3 regions of the Streptomyces sp. NPDC048297 genome follow, and region 3 is predicted to be linked to each of the others. Evidence: riboswitches for the same ligand, from Rfam matches in the RefSeq annotation. Region 3 holds a riboswitch; each other region holds the start of a gene.

Region 1 (4,803 bases), on a different contig from region 3:
TGTCCGCCGCCCTCAACCTTGTGGGCGCCTTCCTCTCCGTGGAGGTCGCCAACACGATCTCCAAGGGTCTCGTCGATGAGAACGGCATCCGTCCCGAGGTCATCTTCGCCGCCCTCACCGGCGCGATCCTCTGGAACCTGCTGACCTGGCTGGTGGGACTTCCCTCCAGCTCCTCGCACGCCCTGATGGGCGGCCTGGTCGGTGCCACCGTCGCCTCGGCGGGCCTCGGCGCCGTCCACGGTGACGTCCTGGTCACCAAGGTCCTGCTCCCGGCGGTCGCCGCACCGCTGGTGGCCGGTCTCGCGGCGACGCTCGCCACCCGCTTCTCCTACGGCATCGGCAAGAACGCCGGCGGCGAGGCCACCCGCAAGGGCTACCGCGCCGGCCAGATCGCCTCCGCCGGCCTGGTCTCCCTCGCGCACGGCACCAACGACGCGCAGAAGACGATGGGCATCATCACCCTCGCGCTGGTCGCGGGCGGCACCATCGCCCCCGACTCCAACCCTCCCACCTGGGTCATCCTCTCCGCGGGCCTGGCCATCGCGCTCGGCACCTACATCGGCGGCTGGCGCATCATCCGCACCATGGGCAAGGGCCTGACCGACCTGCAGCCGCAGCAGGGCTTCGCCGCGCAGACCAGCGCCGCCACCGCCATCCTGGCCTCCTCCCACCTGGGCTTCTCCCTGTCCACCACGCACGTCGTCTCCGGTTCGGTGATGGGTGCGGGCCTGGGCCGCAAGGGCGGTGTGGTGCGCTGGTCCACCGCGACCCGGATGGTCGTCGCCTGGGTGCTGACCCTCCCGGCCGCCGCCCTGGTCGGCGCGGGCGCCGAGTCGGTGACGGAGCTGGGCGACTGGGGCACCGGGCTCGTCCTCGTCCTCCTGGTCGCCGCCAGCGCCGCGATCTGGAAGGTCTCCCGCCGTGAGGTCGTCGACCACACCAACGTCACCGCCGACGGCGTCACCGAGCCGGCCGGCGTGGTGACCACCGCCATGGCCGCGGTGACCCCGCCCCCGGCCGGCACCGTCACCGCGACCGTGACCGAGGGCCTGACGGCCACCATCGCGGCTCCGGCCACCGCCGACCCGGCCCCGGCGGCCCCGGCGACCCCGCCGGCCGCCGCGGTCTGACCCCGAGCACCCGGTACCTGAAGGAAGCATCCCCATGAAGATCGACTGGGCGGCCATCGGCTCCGTCTTCGGTGTCAGCCTCGTGGCGACCGTGGGCCTGGTGGTCCTGTTCACCCTCGGTGTCACCGGCCTCTCCCGCCGGGAGAAGGCCGCGGCGCAGGGCAACTCCGCGGCGCTCGCGGTGACCGGCGCGTACGTCTGCTTCGCCGCCTGCGCTGCCGCGGTGGCGTACGGCATCTACCTGATCGTGGCCAAGGCCTGATCCCTCAGATCAAGACCTCAACCCCCAGGCCACGGCCCCGGCCTGACCGTCCGTCCGGAAGACTCCGCCCCGAAGCGTTCGGGGGGCGGAGTCTTTCGTGTGCCCCGGCATCGCGTGAGCGGCGCCCGACGCGGGGCTGTGTGGGGCTCGGCACACTCTCTCCGCGCAGGTCAACGGCAAGTTGACGGCTCTTCCGGGAGCGTGGTGGACTGCCGGGGCCATGTACGGCGGCAGAAGAGGAAGCCGGTGCGAATCCGGCGCGGTCCCGCCACTGTCACCGGGGTAGAACCCCCGGGAGCCAGGAACTCTCGCCGCCGGTCTCGTCGAACCAGGGCGTGGACACCCTGAGTGAGGACATACCGCCATGCTCGGCTGCCGATCGAGAACCCGTACCAGGACCGCGTCTTCGCCCACGGCCGGCTGAGCCGATGGGTGCCGATCGCTCGTACGCGTACGGCGCCGCCGCCGGCCTCCTGGGCGACCTGCTCCTCGGTGATCCACGCCGCGGGCATCCCGTCGCCGTGTTCGGGCGTGCGGCCGGCGCCATGGAAGGCGCGTTGTGGCACGACCACCGCGGCTGGGGTGCGCTGCACACCGCCGTGTGCGCCGGAGGCGCCGTCGCGCTGGGTGTGGTGGCCGAGCGCGCCGTGCGCCGCTCCCCCGCCGCGACCGTCGCGCTGACCGCGGCTGCTACCTGGGCCGTCGTCGGGGGCACTTCACTGGCCCGGGAGGCCCGAGCCGTCGGGCATGCCCTGCGGGCCGGGGACGTGGCGACCGCCCGTGCGCGGCTGCCGCACCTGTGCGGCCGGGACCCCCAGGCGCTCGACGCCGACGGGATCGCCCGCGCGGTGGTCGAGTCGGTCGCGGAGAACACCTCCGACGCCGTCGTGGGCGCGCTGGTGTGGGGCGCGGTCGGCGGGGTTCCGGGGCTGCTCGGGTTCCGGGCGGTCAACACCCTGGACGCGATGGTCGGCCACAAGTCCCCCCGTCTGCGGCGCTACGGCTGGGCCTCCGCCCGCCTGGACGACGTCGCCGGCTGGCCGGGGGCACGGCTGACCGCCGTACTGGCCACGCTCGCCGGACCCGATCCGCGCGGCGCCGTGCGGGCGTGGCGGGCGGACGCGGACAGGCATCCGAGCCCCAACGCCGGTCCTGTCGAGGCGTCGTTCGCGGGTGCCCTCGGGGTACGCCTCGGCGGGACGCTGTCCTACGGCGGGCGCGTCGAGCACCGGCCCGTGCTCAACGGGGCCGCCGGGCGGCCCGTCCAGGTCACCGACATCGACCGGGCGGTACGGCTGTCCCGCCGCGTCGGCCTGCTCGCGCTCGGCACCACGGTCGCCGCGCGCGTCCTGCTGAAGAACCTGAAGGGACGGGGCAAGTGAACGGTGGTCTCCTCGTCGCCGGCACCACCTCCGACGCCGGCAAGAGCGTCGTGACGGCCGGGATCTGCCGGTGGCTGGTGCGCCAGGGCGTCAAGGTGGCGCCCTTCAAGGCGCAGAACATGTCTCTCAACTCCTTCGTGACCCGCGAGGGCGCGGAGATCGGCCGAGCGCAGGCCATGCAGGCCCAGGCCTGCCGGATCGAGCCGACCGCGCTGATGAACCCCGTGCTGCTCAAGCCCGGCGGTGAGCAGAGCAGCCAAGTGGTGCTGCTGGGCAGGCCGGTGGGCGAGATGAGCGCGCGCGGCTACCACGGCGGGCGCCAGCAGAAGCTGCTGGGCACGGTGCTGGAGTGCCTGGCCGAGTTGCGGGGCACGTATGACGCGGTGATCTGTGAGGGGGCCGGTTCTCCCGCCGAGATCAATCTGCGGCGCACCGACATCGTCAACATGGGGATCGCGCGGGGTGCGCGGCTGCCCGTCCTCGTCGTCGGCGACATCGACCGCGGCGGCGTCTTCGCCTCCTTCTTCGGCACCGTCGCCCTGCTCTCGCCCGAGGACCAGGAGCTGGTCGCGGGCTTCCTGGTCAACAAGTTCCGGGGCGACGTCTCGCTGCTGGAACCCGGGGTGGAGATGCTGCGAGGTCTCACCGGCAGGCGGACGTACGGCGTGCTGCCGTTCCGGCACGGGCTCGGCATCGACGAGGAGGACGGCCTTCGTGTGTCGTTGCGGGGCACCGTCCGCGAGTCCACGGTCGCGCCGCCGCACGGCGAGGACGTGCTGCGGGTCGCCGTCTGCGCGATCCCGCTGATGTCGAACTTCACCGACGTGGACGCGCTGGCCGCCGAACCGGGCGTCGTCGTGCGGTTCGTGGACCGGCCGGAGGAGCTGGCGGACGCGGACCTGGCGGTGGTCCCGGGCACGCGCGGGACCGTGCGGGCGCTTCAGTGGCTGCGCGAGCGGGGCCTCGCCGACGCGCTGGTCCGCAGGGCCGCCGACGGCCGCCCGGTCCTGGGCATCTGCGGTGGCTTCCAAGTGCTCGGCGAGGAGATCGAGGACGACGTCGAGTCGCGCGCCGGCACCGTCCCCGGGCTCGGGGTGCTGCCCGTGCGGGTGCGGTTCGCCCGCGAGAAGACCCTGACCCGGCCGGCCGGGGAGGCCCTCGGCGAGCGGGTCGAGGGGTACGAGATCCATCACGGGGTGGCCGAAGTCCTCGGCGGGGAAGCCTTCCTGGACGGTTGCCGGGTCGGTCACACCTGGGGCACGCACTGGCACGGTTCGCTGGAGTCGGACGGCTTCCGGCGGGCGTTCCTGCGCGAGGTGGCCGCCGCCGCGGGGCGCCGCTTCGTGCCGGCCCCGGACACCTCGTTCGCCGCGCTGCGCGAGGAGCAGCTCGACCGGCTCGGCGACCTGATCGAACAGCACGCGGACACGGACGCGCTCTGGCGGCTCATCGAGTCGGGCGCGCCGCAAGGACTGCCTTTCATTCCACCGGGAGCGCCCGCATGAGCACAGTGTTGTTGTTGTCGACCGCCGACACCGATCTCCTGGCGGCCCGGTCGTCCGGCGCCGGCTACCGCATCGGCAATCCGACCCGCGTCGACGTCACCGGCGAGCTGCCGGGTCTGATCGAGGGCGCCGACATCGCGGTCGTACGGCTGCTGGGCGGAAAGCGCGCCTGGGAGGACGGTCTCGCCGCGCTGAAGGCGGCCGGGATCCCGGCGGTGCTGCTGGGCGGCGAGGCCGTACCGGACGCGGAGTTGATGGCCGAGTCGTCGGTGCCGGCGGGTGTCGTCGCGGAGGCGCTGCGGTACCTGGTCGAGGGCGGGCCCGCGAACCTGCTGGAGCTGTCCCGGTTCCTGTCGGACACCGTGCTGCTGACCGGCGAGGGCTTCGAGGAGCCGCGGAAGATGCCGGAGTACGGCGTCCGCGGCGAGCGTGCCGCCGTGGCCGGCCGGCCGACGGTGGGCGTGCTCTTCTACCGGGCGCACGAACTGAGCGGCAACACCGCGTTCGTGGACACCCTGTGCGAG
Region 2 (4,803 bases), on a different contig from region 3:
TGGTACGCGTGGCAGCCGTCCCCAACCCGAGCGACCACAACCACCACGCCCCCGGATGCAACTGCCCTCCCCGGGCCATCCGTCCGACGGCCCGTCGATCCCCTAGGGGCGCGGCGAACCGCGCCACCAACGACGACCGCCCCGCATTTCCCCGCGTGCCCTTACCCCCGCGAGCCATCCGGCCGACGGCCCGTCGACTCCCCAGGGGCGCGGGGAACTGCGCGACCAACCACAACCAACCCGCACCCACCCACCGCCCCGCACTTCCCCACGTGCCCGTATCCCCGCGAGCCATCCGGCCGACGGCCCGTCGACTCCCCAGGGGCGCGGGGAACTGCGCGACCAACCACGACCAACCCGCACCCACCCACCGCCCCGCACTTCCCCACGTGCCCGTATCTCCGCGAGCCATCCAGCCGACGGCCCGTCGACTCCCAAGGGGCGCGGGGAACTGCGCAACCGACCACGACCAACCCGCAGCCAAGGAACACCGCCCAGCAAAAAACCGCCCACCCGCACCGCGCCTACGCATGGGTGCGCCGCCGCGCCCGCCACACCGCCGCCCCCGCCAGCAGCGCGACCACACCGACACCGATCGGCAACCCCAGCGAGGGGCCACCGTCCGACTCCTTCGCCGAAGCCCCCTTCGCCGAAGCCCCCTTCTGCGGAGCCTTCCCCCCGGTAGCGACCTGCTCACCGCACCCCTTCTGGGGGTACCCGGCGATGGCGCACAACAGGGCGTTGGTGTCGTAGCGCAGGGGCTTGGCGACGGCGGCCAGGGCCTCCGCCGACGTCGCGTCGGAGGCGACCCGCGCGCAGGCCGTGCCGCGATGCGCCGGCGGCGTCTCACCGGAGGGGGCGTCCGCGGGGACGCCGAAGTCGATGACCAGGGCCACCCGTTTCGTCCCCGACTTCGCGGGCGTCCCCGCGCAGATCGTCGAGAAGTCCGCCGTGCCGCGCGGCCGGCTCGCGTCGGAGGAGTCCGCGCTGACCGCGAACCGGAAGCCCTCCACGGAACCGTCGTCGGGGCGCGCGGTCGCCGGGCCCTGCGTGGCGTACGTCCAGTGGCCACCGGAACGCTCCCAGAACGACCAGTACCGGTACCCGGCGGCCTGCGCCTGCCCCGCCCCGACCAGAAGGACGAACGCGGACATAAGCGCAAATACCAAAGCGAATACCACCGTAGGTATCAGCGTGGCCGTGGCACGGCGGACGGCGGTCACGGCTGCCGCTTCTTGCGGCCGCTGAGCAGGAAGCCGATGCCGATGCCGGCGACGAGACCGACGCCGACGATCCACCAGACGCCGTTGCCGGAACCCTTCTCGTCGGCCTTCTTGTCGGCCTTCTCCGCCTGCGTACCGTCCTTCTTCTCCTGCTGCGGAGCCGGCCCCAACTTGTCCAGCGCCGTCACCAGGTCCGTGCCGCCGAAGTCCCGCGGCTGCTCACCCATCGCGTGGGCGGTGAGGACCAGTTGGGCGTAGGCGGCCGGACCGGTCTGACCCGCCCAGGCCACCGCGTTCTTCTCCAGCCAGGCGTACGGCTTCTTCGCCTGCGCGGTCCAGCCGTTCGCGGCGAGTGCGACGACCGTGTCGGCCGTGTTGCCGTAGTCGGGCTGGTCCGTGGCGCCCGGAAGGGCGGACGTCAGGTGACCGGTCCTGGCGACGGCGCCCGCGAGGTACGCGGAGGCGTTGTCCGCCAGCCGGCCCGGCGTGGCCTTGCCGGAGGAGGAGCAGGCGGGGGCCTTGTCCCGGGCCTTGCCGGGCTCCACCACGAACCCCTTGCCGAGCGCCCCCAGCACACCCGCCGCCGTCGCGTCCGCGTTGGCGACGAGCTTGCCCTTCTTGTCGGGCTGGTAGGCGAAGGCGCCGCCACCGTCCGCGGAGCAGGGGAGGGCCAGGCCCGCCAGCGCCTCGTCCGGGGTCCCGCCCTTGCCGCGCAGCGCGGCGGTGTCCTCACCGGCGGACGCGAGGGCGCCGACGACGACGGACGTGGAGTTGGTGTCGCTGGCGCCGCCGGGCGAGTAGCCCCAGCCGCCGTCCTTGTTCTGCACGGTCTTCAGCCAGGCCACGGCCTTGCGGACCTCGCCGTCGTGCCCGCCGACCGCCCGCAGGGCCTGGACGGCCGCGCCGGTGCTGTTGGTGTCGCTCTGGGCACCGCCCTTGCCCCCGCAGGGCGCCGCAGTGTCCGCCCGGAACGCGGCGAAGGAGCCGTCGGCGCACTGCTGCCCCACCAGCCAGTCGACGGCCGAGGCGGCAGGCCGCTCACTGACGGTGTGCTGGGCGAGCAGGGACAGCGACTGGCGCCAGACGCCGTCGTACGTCGGGTCGGCCTTGCCGAACAGCCCGGCGGGGAGCGTCACCTTCGGGGAGGCGGACGGGGACTGGCCGGCGGCCGTGGCGGGCGCGGCGGCGGCCAGCACGCCTACGGCGGCGAGAGCCGCGGCACTGCGGCGGACGTTCATGGTCGGCGACTGCCTCTCCTGCGGGGGCCGGCAGCGCACGGGTAGCACCCGGGCGGCTCGGCTCCGTATACCTCGACGGTGCCGTGCACGGCGGACCGCCGCGCACGCGAGCCGGTCAACGTCCCGTGCGAGGCGGTCCGGCTCACCGTCCTGGGGACGGCTCACGGTTGCGGGTCAGCGCCGGAATTGCACCGGCTTCCCCCCGTACAGGTGTGATGACGACCCCGCCACTTTACCGGCAGCCTCGCGCGGCCAGGGGAGTGGCCGTGCGCACAGGAACCCGGTGACCGGGCTCACGGCCGATGACGGGGACGGGACCCATCACGGGGACGGGGCCCATCACGGGGACGGGGCCCATCACGGGGACGGGGCCCATCACGGGGACGGGGCCCATCACGGGGACGGGGCCCATGACGGCGACGGGACCCATGGTTAGGCTCTGGGTGGATCGTGGCGGCGAAGAGGGGGTTGCGCACATGAGCGGGGAAGTGACGGCGGTCAGCAGCAACAGCGTGTACTCGTTCACGAAGCCGAACCGGGAGAGCATCACCCTGCTCGCCGGCCTCGGTGTCGAAGGGGACGTCCACGCCGGTGTGACGGTCAAGCACCGCTCGCGCATCGCGCAGGACCCCACGCAACCGAACCTGCGCCAGGTCCACCTCATCCACGCAGAACTCTTCGACGAGGTCGGAGAGGCGGGCTTCCGCGTGGCGCCCGGCGAGCTGGGGGAGAACATCACCACCCGCGGCATCGACCTGCTCCGCCTGCCGGTGGGCACACTGCTGCGCATCGGCGCCGCGGCCGTGGTCGAGGTGACCGGCCTGCGCAACCCCTGCCTGCAGATCGACACCTTCCAAGGCGGACTGCTGAAGCAGGTCGTCGGCCGCGACGACCTCGGCGACATCGTCCGCAAGGCCGGAATCATGAGCGTCGTGAAGGAGGGCGGCGTCGTGCGCCCCGGCGACCTGATCAAGGTCGAACTGCCGACCGGCCCGCACCGTCCGCTCGAAAAGGTCTGATCACACCGCCACGAACGTGACGATCACACCGCCACGTACATCACCGGTTCGCTCCCCGGGACGGCCTCCGCGCGGCCCAGTTTCACGAGGCGGCGCAGATGGGCCTCGGCCTCGGAGACCGCGATGGTGCGGGAGCCGTAGGGGATGTCGGACCAGGGACGGTTCCACTCCATGCGCTCGGCGAGCTGCCAGGGGGTGAGGGGGACGGAGAGGAGGGAGAGCAGGCCGGTGAGCCGGTCCTCGTGGTGGGTGAGGAGTTCCCGGACCCGGGCGGGGGCGTCGGTGAAGGCGTGCTGGTGTGCGGGCAGGACCTCGGCGGGGGCGAGGCGGCCGACCCGTTCCAGGGAGTCGAGGTAGTCGCCGAGGGGGTCGGTCACGGTCGCGTCCTCGCGGTCCTCGTACAGGCCGATGTGCGGGGTGATCCGCGGGAGCAGGTGGTCACCGCTGAACAGGCGCCCGTGGCCGGGGAGTTGAGCGGGGTGCTCCTCCTCCAGGTGCAGGCAGACGTGGCCGGGGGTGTGACCCGGGGTCCAGATCGCGCGCAGCCGGCGGCCGGGCAGGTCGAGGAGTTCGCCGGGGACGACCTCGCGGTCCGGGAGCGCGGGGGACAGGCCGGGAAGGGTACGGCGGCCACGCGCCGCGCGCAGCGGAGCGACATGGTCCTCGGGCGCCCCCGCGGCCGTCAGCTTGTCGGCCATGTACGAGAACCACCGCTCCGGACGCGTCTCCCGCGCCCGGCGCACGATCTCCGTGTCGGCCGCGTGCATCGCCACCCACGCCCCGGACGCCTCCCGCACCCGCGCGGACAGCCCGTGGTGGTCCGGGTGGTGATGGGTGATGACGACCCCGTACAGCTCCTCGACCGAGGTGCCGCAGCCGGCGAGCCCCGCGACCAGCGTGTCCCAGGACGAGGGGTCGTCCCAGCCCGTGTCCACGAGCACCGGGCCACGGTCGGTGTCCACGACGTACACCAGCGTGTGCCCGAGGGGGTTGTCCGGATGGGCACCTGGACGGACCGCACGCCCCCGCCGTGATCGAACGTCCCGGCCATCTGTCCTCCGCCCCACCGACGCCGCTGCCCCATGCCCATTGCCCCATGCCAATGACCAACGACCGATGACCATTGCCCACCATAACTGGAACTGATATCAGTTCTGATGCAGCGTCAGATACCGTGTGCGGCAGTGCGGAGGCGGTCGGCCATGACGGAACTCGTGGAGCACGGGCAGCTGTTCATCGGAGGGGAGCCGACCGACCCGTTGGGCCGGGACGTCATCGAGGTGATCTCCCCGCACACCGAGGAGGTCATCGGCCGGGTGCCGC
Region 3 (4,803 bases):
CCCACACGCCCAGCTCCTTGAGGTCCTGCACCAGGTACGAGTTGACCTGGAGGAACTCGCCGGACAGCGTCTCGCGCTTGAACAGGTTGGACACCTGCGGCTCGATGCACTCGTACACGCCCGCGATGGAGGCGATGGTGGCCGTCGGCGCGATCGCCAGCAGCAGGGAGTTGCGCATGCCCACGGCGGCGATCCGCGTCCGCAGCGCCGCCCAGCGCTCGGGCCAGGTCAGCTCCACGCCGTAGTGGTCGGGGTGCAGCACACCCTGGGCCGTACGGGTCTTCTCCCAGGCCGGCAGCGGGCCGCTGTGCTCGGCGAGGTCGGCGGAGGCCTCGTACGCGGCGAGCATGACGCGCTCGGCGATCCGCGTGGACAGGGCCTTGGCCTCGGCGGAGTCGAAGGGCACGCGCAGCTTGAAGAAGACGTCCTGCAGACCCATCGCACCGAGGCCCACGGGACGCCACTTGGCGTTGGAGCGGCCCGCCTGCTCGGTCGGGTAGAAGTTGATGTCCACGACGCGGTCGAGGAAGGTCACGGCGGTGCGGACCGTCTCGTCCAGCCGCTCCCAGTCGATGTCGCCGGCCGCCGTGTCGACGAAGGCACCCAGGTTCACCGAGCCCAGGTTGCAGACCGCCGTCTCGCCGTCGTCGGTGACCTCCAGGATCTCCGTGCAGAGGTTGGAGGAGTGGACGACGTGGCCCGGCAGCGCCGTCTGGTTGGCGGTGCGGTTGGCGGCGTCCTTGAAGGTCAGCCAGCCGTTGCCGGTCTGCGCGAGGGTGCGCATCATGCGGCCGTACAGGTCGCGGGCCGCCATGGTCTTCTTCGCGAGCCCGGCCTCCTCCGCCTTGCGGTAGGCCGCGTCGAACTCCTCGCCCCACAGGTCGACCAGCTCGGGCACGTCCGCCGGGGAGAACAGCGACCACTGCCCGTCGGAGCCCACCCGGCGCATGAACTCGTCCGGGATCCAGTGCGCGAGGTTCAGGTTGTGCGTACGCCGGGCGTCCTCACCGGTGTTGTCGCGCAGCTCCAGGAACTCCTCGATGTCGGAGTGCCAGGTCTCCAGGTACACCGCCGCAGCGCCCTTGCGCCGGCCGCCCTGGTTCACGGCGGCCACCGAGGCGTCCAGCGTCTTCAGGAACGGGACGATCCCGTTGGAGTGCCCGTTGGTGCCCCGGATCAGCGAACCGCGCGCCCGGATACGGGAGTACGACAGACCGATGCCGCCGGCGTGCTTCGAGAGCCGGGCGACCTGGTGGTAGCGGTCGTAGATGGAGTCCAGCTCGTCCAGCGGGGAGTCGAGGAGGTAGCAGGACGACATCTGGGGGTGCCGCGTACCGGAGTTGAAGAGCGTGGGGGAGGAGGGCAGGTAGTCGAGGCGGCTCATCAGGCCGTACAGCGCGGCGACTTCGTCGAGGGCGCGCGCGGTGTCGTCCTCGGCGAGCCCGCTCGCCACCCGCAGCATGAAGTGCTGGGGCGTCTCGATCACCTGGCGCGTGATCGGGTGGCGCAGCAGGTAGCGGCTGTGCAGGGTGCGCAGGCCGAAGTAGCCGAAGCGGTCGTCGGCGCCCTTGTCGACCAGCGCGTCCAGGCGCTCGGCGTGCTGAGCCACGAACGCGGCGGTGCGGTCGGCGACGAGGCCCTCGCGGTGCCCCACGGCCACCGACTCGGTGAAGGACGTCACGCCCTGCGAGGCGGCCTCGGCGCGGATCGTGAGGGTCAGCAGGCGGGCGGCCAGCCGCGAGTACGCGGGGTCCTCGGAGATCAGGCCGGCGGCGGCTTCCGTGGCCAGCTCGCGCAGTTCCGCAGCGACGTCGGAGTCCGCCCGCGCGGACCGGCCCCGCAGCGCGGCGGCGGCGACCCGGCCGGGGTCGGCGTCGGGCAGGTCGGCGGTCAGCTCGGTCAGGGTCCGCAGCAGCGCGGCACCAGGACCGTCGGCCTCCACCGGGGCCTCGGTCGCCGGGGTCGCAGAAGCCGGGGCGGCTGGCGCGATGGTCACGTGGGGCTCTCCCTCGCTCGGCACGGGGCCTTGCGGAGGACAGGGGGCAGCCACGAGCACGCACGCGTGGCGTCCACCAGCCCATTCCACGAGGCCCGGACGTCGGAAAGGCACCCGGGCCGGGACGGCCGGGTACGCGCTGCCGACAGGTCCTCGGACTGACTCCTGTACGCGGATACGCACAAGTACACCGTTGCGGGACAGTTCCGGATTTGCACCGGATTCCCCTGCGACGACAGCGAGGATGAGCATACATCTAGTGCCGGGTTGTCGTGGCACCCCCAGATGTTGTGTCTGTTGTGTGTCGCGGTGGCTTCAGAGCGTCAACGCGTAGGTGAGCAGGGTGATGTCGGCGAGTTCCGGTACCGGGTTCCAGTCGCGCTCGGGAGCGCGGACGAAGCCCAGGCGCCGGTAGATGCGGTGGGCCGCGTGCATGGTGCGCTGGGTCGACAGCACGATGCCCGAGCAGCCGGGGGTGGTCCGGGCGCGCTCGACGCAGGCGCGCACGAGGGCCTCCCCGGCGCCCCGGCCGCGGCCCGCGTGGCCGACCGCGAGCATGCGGATCTCGGCCTCGCCCGGGCGGGCGATGTCGGCCATGGGGCCGCCGGAGGGGACGAAGGTGACGCCTCCGAGGAGCACTCCGTCACGGACGGCCACGAGGACGTCCGCCGCGGCGGCTCTCTTGGCCACGTTCCGGAGTTCGTGGAGGTAGGAGTCGCTCGCGCCGAAGTCCAGGAGGCCGTCCTGGAGGTAGGCCTCGGCCGTGATCTCGCCGAGGGACTCGTACTCGGCCGGTGCGGCGGCACGGATGACGGTGTCCATGGAGCGAGTGTGGACGACAACGGGCCGCCGAAGCACGTGCTTTCGGCGGCCCGCTGGGACGGTCCGCTCAGTTGCCGGCGCCCGCAGGCAGCTTTGCCTGCACGCCCGCGTTCCCCGCGTCCGCCGTGTAGTCCCCGGGGACGGTCTCGTCGATGCCCTCGGGGGCCTTCACGGCCTTCAGGACGAAGGTGAGGACCACGGTGACGACGGCGTTCAGGACGAACGCCGTGAGGCCGATGTAGCCGATCTCGCCGATGCCCGGGATGTCCTTCGCCGAGCCGCCGAAGTGCGCCTGGGTCGGGGAGGCGACGCCGTACGCGGCGACCGTGCCGTAGATCATGCCGACCGCCCAGCCGGCGAGCAGGGCCCAGCGGTGGAACCAGCGGGTGAACAGACCGCCGACCAGCGCCGGGAAGGTCTGCAGGATCCAGATGCCGCCCAGCAGCTGGAAGTTGATCGCGACCGTCTTGTCCATGGTCAGGACGAAGACCAGGGCGCCGACCTTCACCAGCAGCGACACGAACTTGGAGACCTGGGCCTCCTGCTTCGGCGTGGCGTCCGGCTTGATGAAGTCCTTGTAGATGTTGCGGGTGAAAAGGTTCGCCGCCGCGATGGACATGATCGCAGCGGGGACCAGGGCGCCGATGCCGATGGCCGCGAAGGCCACGCCCGCGAACCAGTCCGGGAACATGTTCTCGAACAACTGCGGGATCGCCAGCTGGCCGTTGGCGACGTTCACGCCGGCCGCGATCGCCATGAAGCCCAGCAGGGCCAGCAGGCCGAGCATGAGCGAGTACAGCGGCAGGATCGTGGTGTTGCGGCGGATCACCTCACGGCTGCGGGACGACAGGGTCGCGGTGATCGAGTGCGGGTACATGAACAGCGCGAGCGCCGAGCCGAGTGCCAGCGTGGCGTACGTCCACTGGCCGGCCTCCGGCGGGGCGAGCGCGCCACGCGGCTTGCCGGTGGCCGGGTTGACCTGGCTGAACGCGTGACCGGCCTTGGCGAAGACGTCGTCGAAGCCGCCCAGCTTGATCGGGATGTAGATGATCGCCACCGCGATGACGATGTAGATCAGCGTGTCCTTCACGAACGCGATCAGGGCCGGGGCGCGCAGACCCGAGGAGTAGGTGTAGGCCGCGAGGACACCGAAGGCGATGAGCAGCGGCAGGTCCTTCACGAACCAGTTGGTGCTCTCCCCGCCGCCGACGCCCATCACGTCCAGCACGGCCTGGATGCCGACGAGCTGGAGCGCGATGTACGGCATCGTCGCGAGGATGCCGGTGACGGCCACCGCCAGCGACAGGCCCTTCGAACCGAACCGGCCGCGCACGAAGTCGGAGGTCGTGACGTACCCGTGGCGGTGCGAGACCGACCACAGGCGCGGCAGGAAGGTGAAGATCAGCGGGTAGACCAGGATCGTGTACGGCACCGCGAAGAAACCGGCCGCGCCCGCCGCGTAGATCGCCGCCGGGACGGCGACGAACGTGTACGCCGTGTACAGGTCGCCGCCGAGCAGGAACCAGGTGATCCAGGTGCCGAAGGACCGGCCGCCGAGCCCCCACTCGTCCAGGGAGTGCTCGTCGGCGGGCCTGCGCCAGCGGGCGGCGAGGAAGCCCATGACCGTGACGGCCAGGAAGAAGAAGATGAAGACGCCGAGCGCGACGCCGTTGACGCCGTCCTTCACCGCGCCGCACCCCCGTCCCGGGCGGCCCTGCGGCCGCGCTGGTCACGCTGCCACAGCTGGTAGGCCACCATGGTGAGGGCGGTCGAGATCGGCACCCACAGCATCTGGTACCAGTAGAAGAACGGGATCCCGATGAACGTCGGATCCGTCTTCGCGTACGAGCCGACCCACAGCATCGCCACGAACGGCGCGACGAGACACAGGGCGATGACGACGCGCACCGGTGTCACCACCAGTGGTCTCACTTCAGGCGTTTCTGACATCCCACGGCTCCGTCCCCTCGGTGCTCACCTGTGTA

The links. Region 3 has a riboswitch for cobalamin ahead of ACGFYV_RS32715 (ribonucleoside-diphosphate reductase subunit alpha). Riboswitches for the same ligand answer to the same signal wherever they lie in the genome.
Region 1: another riboswitch for cobalamin. It lies ahead of ACGFYV_RS12330 (cobalamin biosynthesis protein); the one in region 3 lies ahead of ACGFYV_RS32715 (ribonucleoside-diphosphate reductase subunit alpha).
Region 2: another riboswitch for cobalamin. It lies ahead of ACGFYV_RS26685 (prenyltransferase/squalene oxidase repeat-containing protein); the one in region 3 lies ahead of ACGFYV_RS32715 (ribonucleoside-diphosphate reductase subunit alpha).

The regions. Positions count from the first base shown of each region.
Region 1 covers NZ_JBICZA010000009.1:85,567-90,369, forward strand. The annotation lists gene ACGFYV_RS12320 (anion permease) at 1-1,130, shown strand, start outside; gene ACGFYV_RS12325 (hypothetical protein) at 1,165-1,392, shown strand; cobalamin riboswitch at 1,581-1,723, shown strand; gene ACGFYV_RS12330 (cobalamin biosynthesis protein) at 1,821-2,774, shown strand; gene ACGFYV_RS12335 (cobyric acid synthase) at 2,771-4,279, shown strand; gene cobN (cobaltochelatase subunit CobN) at 4,276-4,803, shown strand, end outside.
Region 2 covers NZ_JBICZA010000027.1:79,115-83,917, forward strand. The annotation lists gene ACGFYV_RS26675 (CbiQ family ECF transporter T component) at 1-79, opposite strand, end outside; gene ACGFYV_RS26680 (SCO2322 family protein) at 525-1,154, opposite strand; gene ACGFYV_RS26685 (prenyltransferase/squalene oxidase repeat-containing protein) at 1,220-2,461, opposite strand; cobalamin riboswitch at 2,575-2,703, opposite strand; gene ACGFYV_RS26690 (MOSC domain-containing protein) at 2,938-3,480, shown strand; partial or broken gene ACGFYV_RS26695 (MBL fold metallo-hydrolase) at 3,504-4,531, opposite strand; gene ACGFYV_RS26700 (aldehyde dehydrogenase) at 4,683-4,803, shown strand, end outside.
Region 3 covers NZ_JBICZA010000041.1:39,435-44,237, forward strand. The annotation lists gene ACGFYV_RS32715 (ribonucleoside-diphosphate reductase subunit alpha) at 1-1,996, opposite strand, end outside; cobalamin riboswitch at 2,123-2,261, opposite strand; gene ACGFYV_RS32720 (GNAT family N-acetyltransferase) at 2,312-2,818, opposite strand; gene mctP (monocarboxylate uptake permease MctP) at 2,886-4,505, opposite strand; gene ACGFYV_RS32730 (DUF3311 domain-containing protein) at 4,502-4,768, opposite strand.